Regions from separate parts of the Bradyrhizobium sp. 192 genome, predicted to be linked through region 1. Evidence: riboswitches for the same ligand, from Rfam matches in the RefSeq annotation. Region 1 holds a riboswitch; the other holds the start of a gene.

Region 1 (3,406 bases):
TCAGCGCGTCCTGCGTCAGGTCCAACGGAAAACCATAGGTGTCGTACAGCGTGAAGGCGACGTCGCCGTCGAACATGTCGCCCTTCTTCAAGGACGCGCTCTTCTCGTCGAGGATGGCAAGGCCGCGGGTCAGCGTCTTGCGGAAGCGGGTCTCTTCCAGCCGCAGCGTTTCCTCGATCAGGTTTTCCGCGCGCATCAAATCGGGATAGGCCTGGCCCATCTCGCGCACCAGCGCCCAGACCAGGCGATGCATCAGCGGCTCCTTCGCACCCAGCAGCTGCGCATGGCGCATCGCTCGGCGCATGATCCGGCGCAGCACGTAACCGCGGCCCTCGTTCGAGGGCAGCACGCCGTCCGCGACCAGGAAGGCCGAGGAACGCAGATGGTCGGCGATGACGCGGAACGAGGCGACGGTCTGCTCGTTCGGCCCGTGGCCCAGCGCCGACGAGGTCGCGTCGATCAGATGACGGAACAGATCGGTCTCGAACACGCTGTCGACGCCCTGCATGATGCTGGCCATGCGCTCCAGCCCCATGCCGGTGTCGATCGAGGGACGCGGCAGATCCACGCGCTCCTCCTTCGTCACCTGCTCGTATTGCATGAACACGAGATTCCAGAATTCGAGAAAGCGGTCGCCGTCCTCTTCCGGCGAGCCTGGCGGGCCGCCCCAGATGTGATCGCCGCGGTCGATGAAGATCTCCGAGCACGGGCCGCACGGACCGGTGTCGCCCATCGCCCAGAAATTGTCCGAGGTCGGGATGCGGATGATGCGATCCTCGGAGAAGCCGGCGATCTTCTTCCAGAGGCCGGCCGCCTCGTCGTCGGTGTGATAGACGGTGACGAGCAGCTTGTCCTTCTTTAGCCCGTATTCCTTGGTGATCAGCTTCCAGGCCAGCTCGATCGCGCGCTCCTTGAAATAGTCGCCGAACGAGAAGTTGCCGAGCATCTCGAAGAAGGTGAGATGGCGCGCGGTGTAGCCGACATTGTCGAGGTCGTTGTGCTTGCCGCCGGCGCGAACGCATTTCTGCGACGTGGTGGCGCGCTGATAGGGCCGCTTCTCGACGCCGGTGAAGACGTTCTTGAACTGCACCATGCCGGCATTGGTGAACATCAATGTCGGGTCGTTGCGCGGCACCAATGGCGAGGACGACACGATCTCGTGGCCGTTCTCGGCAAAGAAGTTCAGAAAGGTCGACCTGATCTCGTTGACGCCGCTCATGTTCATCCAATCGGGTGTGCCTGGACCCGCTTCTCGCCATCCAAACCGTAACGTTGAGGCTGATATCTGCGGGCCAAAGCGCTTTTAGACAAGGCCAGCTGCGCTGTCCAGAAACTGTGCAGAGAGATCAGAGGGTTGCCGCAGGCGCTCAATCCCGTTGGATAGGACGCGCGGACGCGTTGACAGGCTTGGCCCCGCTGTGGTCTTTACCCATCTGTATCGTACGGCCACGTCGGGAGAGACCGGCTTTAGGCAGCCGGCGCCGAAGGAGCAACCGCCCCGGAAACTCTCAGGCAAAAGGACCGCGTGGCTTTGACAGCATCTGGAAAGAGGCGCCGACGGGCAAATACCTTTTAAGGAAGGTTTGCCCGGATGGCTCCCGCCGACGGGATAATACTCTCAGGCACAGCGACAGATGGGGCTTCGACTGGTGTCCTCAGGGAATCCTCCCGGGGGAACCACCGAGGGCCCCTGTGATGCTAGCGCGCGACGACCAAGATTCCCTGAAACGTACGCCCCTTCATGGGCTTCATGTCTCCCTGGGCGGCAAGATGGTGCCATTCGCGGGCTATGACATGCCCGTGCAATACCCCGCGGGCGTGCTGAAGGAGCACCTCCATACCCGGGTCTCCGCCGGCCTGTTCGACGTCTCCCATATGGGCCAGATCGCGCTCCGGCCGAAATCCGGCAGGGTCGAGGACGCCGCCCGCGCGCTGGAACGGCTGGTGCCGCAGGATATCGTCGCGATCGCGCCGGGGCGGCAGCGCTACGCCCAGTTCACCAATGAAGACGGCGGAATTCTCGACGATCTCATGGTCGCCAATTTCGGCGATCACCTCTTTCTGGTCGTCAACGCCGCTTGCAAGGAAGCGGACGAGGCCCATCTGCGCGCGAATCTCTCCAGCGACTGCGTCATCGAGCCGCTCGCAGATCGCGCGCTGATCGCGCTGCAGGGGCCGAAGGCCGAGGCCGCGCTGGCGAAATTGTGTGCAGAGGCGCCCGCCATGAAGTTCATGGATTCCGGCCCGCGCAAGGTTGCCGGCATCGACTGCTTCGTCTCGCGCTCCGGCTATACCGGCGAGGACGGTTTTGAAATCTCGGTTCCGGCGGCCGATGCCGAGCGTCTCGCCAAAACGCTGCTGGACAATCCGGACGTGCTGCCGATCGGCCTGGGCGCCCGTGACAGCCTGCGGCTGGAGGCCGGGCTCTGCCTCTACGGCCACGACATCGACACCGCGACCACGCCGGTCGAGGCCGCGCTGGAATGGTCGGTGCAGAAGTCCCGCCGCAGCGGCGGCGCGCGCGCCGGCGGCTTTCCCGGTGCCGAAAAAATCCTCGCTCATTTCGATCACGGCGCGGCCCGCCGCCGTGTCGGCCTGCTCGCCCAGGGACGCGCGCCGGTCCGCGAGGGCGCGCTGCTGTTCGCCGACGGCGCGGGCGGCGAGCCGATCGGACAAGTCACCTCGGGCGGTTTCGGCCCGAGCCTGAATGCGCCGGTCGCGATGGGTTATGTGCCCACGAGCCAAAGCGCGCTCGGCACCAACCTGTTCGCCGAAGTGCGCGGCCAGCGCTTGGCCGTGCAGGTCGCGGCCATGCCTTTCGTCAAGAACACCTACAAACGCTGAGGATCGACAATGACCACCACGCTGTACACCTCCGACCATGAATGGCTCGCTATCGACGGTGACGTCGCCACCGTCGGGATCACCGACTACGCGCAGTCGCAGCTCGGCGACGTCGTGTTCGTCGAATTGCCCAAGGTCGGCCGCGCGCTGAAGAAGGCGGAAGCCGCCGCCGTCGTCGAATCGGTCAAGGCCGCCTCCGACGTCTACGCGCCTGTGACCGGCGAAGTGCTCGAAACCAATGCCGAGCTCGTGGCCGAGCCGGCGCTGGTGAACTCGGACGCGCAAGGCAAGGCCTGGTTCTTCAAGATCAAGATGGCCGACAGGAGCGAGCTCGGCGGCCTCATGGATGAAGCCGCCTACAAGACGCATACGGCTTAAGGACGATGGAGCAAGCGATGACCGCGCACCGCAAGACCAACGGCGACACCGCCGCCAGTTTCGTTCGCCGCCATATCGGCCCGTCGGCGCGCGACGTCACCGCCATGCTCGAAACCGTCGGCGCGAAAAGCGTCGACGCGCTGATGGCGGAGACGCTGCCGGCCTCGATCCGGCAGGCCACCCC
Region 2 (3,406 bases), 140 kb from region 1:
GCCTGCGCACCTGGGTCGAATGCGAAAGCCCGACCTGGGACGCCGGGGCCGTGAATCGCATGCTCGATATCGCAGCGCGGGATATGGCGATCATGGGTGCGACGATCGAGCGCATCGCGGGCCGGCAGGGCTTCGGCGGCGTGGTCCGCGCGCGCTTTCCCCATCCGAAGCAAGGCGAGCCCGGCATCCTGATCGCCGGACACATGGATACCGTCCATCCGGTCGGCACCATCGAGAAGCTGAAATGGCGGCGCGAGGGCAACAAGTGCTATGGCCCCGGCATTTACGACATGAAGGGCGGCAACTACCTCTCGCTGGAAGCGATCCGGCAACTGGCGCGCGCATCCTTCACCACGCCGCTGCCGATCACGGTGCTGTTCACGCCGGACGAGGAAGTCGGCACGCCCTCGACACGCGACATCATCGAAGCCGAGGCCGCGCGCAACAAATACGTGCTGGTGCCGGAGCCCGGCCGCGCCGACAACGGCGTCACCACCGGACGTTACGCCATCGCACGTTTCAATCTCGAGGCGACGGGCCGGCCGAGCCACGCCGGCGCGACACTGTCGGCGGGACGCTCGGCGATCCGCGAGATGGCGCGGCAGATTCTCGCCATCGACGCCATGACGACGGAGGACTGCACCTTCTCGGTCGGCGTCGTGCATGGCGGGCAATGGGTCAATTGCGTTGCCACGACCGCCACCGGCGAAGCGCTCTCCATGGCCAAGCGGCAGGCCGATCTCGACCGCGGCGTGGAGCGGATGCTGGCGCTGTCGGGCACCAACAATGACGTCACCTTCAAGGTGACACGCGGCGTGACGCGGCCGGTGTGGGAGCCGGACGCGAGCACGATGGCGCTCTACGAAAAGGCGTGCGCTATCGCCAAGTCGCTCGGCGCCGAGCTGCCGCATGCGAGCTCCCCTGGCGGCTCCGACGGCAACTTCACCGGCGCAATGGGGATCCCTACGCTCGACGGCCTGGGCGTGCGTGGAGCCAATGGCCACACGCTGGAGGAGTATATCGAGGTCGAGAGCCTGGTCGAGCGCGGCCGCCTGATGGCGGGACTACTGGCGACTCTCGCGTGATCGAAGCGCCTGTGCACTGCACAATACCGTGGCAGCCGAGGGCGAAATTTAGCCTTGTCTAAAAATGAGGCGCATCGTACTGCTCGATGGTCCACGCGACGACGCGGGAGAGATCGCAAAGCGGGTTTTGGCCTTCTTTGCGGCGCCGACGGAGCAACCGCCCCGGAAACTCTCAGGCAAAAGGACCGTATCGTCAGGACGATCTGGAGAGAGACGGCATGACGGATCTGGTCGTGACGTCCACCGAAGGGGATAGTCCGGAGCTGACTTCTTGGGGTCGGTGCCGGATCAAGCTCTCAGGTAACCGTGACAGATGGGGCGCCGCCAACGGCCTTTCGGCCAGCGGTTAGCCGTCTTTAACTCACGGGAGCCCCGAACCTATCATGACCCATATCGCGATCATCGGCGCCGGCATCACCGGCGTAACGACTGCCTATGCCCTGCTCGAACGCGGCTACAAGGTGACGGTGCTCGACAAGCACCGTTACGCCGCGATGGAGACCTCGTTCGCCAATGGCGGACAGCTCTCCGCCAGCAATGCCGAAGTGTGGAACAGCGCCGCGACGATCCTGAAAGGCCTGCGCTGGATGTTCCGGCGCGATGCGCCATTGCTGATGAACCCGCGGCCGAACTGGCACAAATATTCGTGGATGAGCGAGTTCGTCGCCAACATCGGCAACTATCGCGCCAACACCATCCAGACGACGCGCCTCGCGATCGAAGCCCGCAAGCATCTGTTCGAGATCGCGGCACGCGAAGGCATCGAGTTCGATCTCGAACGCCGCGGCATTCTCCACATCTACCACGACAAGAAGGGTTTCGAATCCGGCCTGCGCGTCAACGCGCTGTTGCAGGAGGGAGGCCTCGATCGCCGCCCGGTGACGGCGGAGGAGATCCGCAACATCGAACCGACGCTGCGCAAAGAGTATTACGGCGGCTTCTTCACGCCCTCGGATGCGACCGGAGACATCCACAAATTCACGCGCGGACTTGCCGAGGCCTGCAAGCGTCGTGGCGCGACCTTCGTCCACGAAGCCAACATCGATTCGATCGCCCCAGCCGGCGCCGGCTACGTCATCGGCTGGGCTGATCTTGCGGCAAGCGATGCAGCCGTATCCGCGCGTGGCATGCTGAAGGTGGACGGCGTCGTGGTCTGCGCCGGCGTGGCGAGCCGCCACTTCGCCACTCTGCTCAACGAGCGCGTCAACGTCTATCCGGTGAAGGGCTACTCGATCACCGTGCAGCTCGATACGGCTGCAAGCCGCAACGCGACCCCGACCGTCAGCCTGCTCGACGAGGCCGCCAAGATCGTCACCAGCCGGCTCGGCGCCGACCGCTTCCGCGTGGCCGGCACGGCCGAATTCAACGACTTCAACCGCGACATCCGCGCCGACCGCGTGCAACCACTGGTCGACTGGGTGCGCAGCAACTTCCCCGACGTCGAAACGTCGCGCGTCGTGCCATGGGCCGGATTGCGGCCGATGATGCCGGACATGATGCCGGTGGTGCGCGCGGGCCGGCTGCCGGGCGTGTTCTTCAACACCGGCCATGGCCATCTCGGCTGGACGCTGTCGGCCGCAACCGCGCAGATGATTGCCGCCACCATCGACGGCTGGCGCGGGCTCAACGCACCGTCGACCGTGCCCGCGCTCAGGGGCGAGCACGAGCTACGCCGTGCATCCTGAGTGGTCCCGATCGCACGCAGGGCGGCCCCTTGCTACCGCCCTGCCCTTGGCACACTATTTGCCCCGCAAGGGACGGCTTTTCCGGATGACAGGCGCGCATGATAGATACGACAGATCCGACGGTGGCCTCGCGGCCACCCAAGTTCCGAAGCCGGAGATAGGTGTATGCTAGGTTATCTCATTCGTCGCGTTCTGGCCGCGGTGCCCGTGATGGGCGTCGTCGCGCTGTTCGTGTTTCTGCTGCTGCGGCTGACGCCGGGTGATCCCGCCGCGATCCTCGCCGGCGACAACGCCACCCCGGAGCGGCTGGAGCGCATCCGCACGTCGCTCGGCCTCAACGAGCCCCTGATCGTGCAGTTCATCACCTGGGTGAACAAGCTGCTGCACGGCGATCTCGGGACCTCGCTGATCTCCAACCTGCCCGTCATGAAGATGATCGGCCAGCGCGTCGAGCCCTCGATCTCGATCGCGCTGTCGACCATCATCCTCGCCGTCATCGTCGCCGTTCCCTTAGGCGTGATCGCGGCGTGGAAGCACGGCACCTGGATCGACCGTTTCGTGATGGGGCTGTCGGTGCTCGGCTTCTCGGTGCCCGTGTTCGTGGTCGGCTACATCCTGATCCAGGTGTTCGCGATC

Evidence for each region. Region 1 has a riboswitch for glycine ahead of gcvT (glycine cleavage system aminomethyltransferase GcvT). Riboswitches for the same ligand answer to the same signal wherever they lie in the genome.
Region 2: it holds a riboswitch for glycine, as region 1 does, so the genes downstream of both, IVB24_RS27310 (D-amino acid dehydrogenase) here and gcvT (glycine cleavage system aminomethyltransferase GcvT) in region 1, are expected to answer to the same signal.

The regions. Positions count from the first base shown of each region.
Region 1 is NZ_CP064690.1:5,978,173-5,981,578, forward strand. It holds gene alaS (alanine--tRNA ligase) at 1-1,219, opposite strand, end outside; glycine riboswitch at 1,443-1,533, shown strand; gene gcvT (glycine cleavage system aminomethyltransferase GcvT) at 1,696-2,844, shown strand; gene gcvH (glycine cleavage system protein GcvH) at 2,854-3,222, shown strand; gene gcvP (aminomethyl-transferring glycine dehydrogenase) at 3,240-3,406, shown strand, end outside.
Region 2 is NZ_CP064690.1:5,834,551-5,837,956, forward strand. It holds gene IVB24_RS27305 (M20/M25/M40 family metallo-hydrolase) at 1-1,085, shown strand, start outside; glycine riboswitch at 1,180-1,283, shown strand; glycine riboswitch at 1,287-1,400, shown strand; gene IVB24_RS27310 (D-amino acid dehydrogenase) at 1,469-2,770, shown strand; gene IVB24_RS27315 (ABC transporter permease) at 2,936-3,406, shown strand, end outside.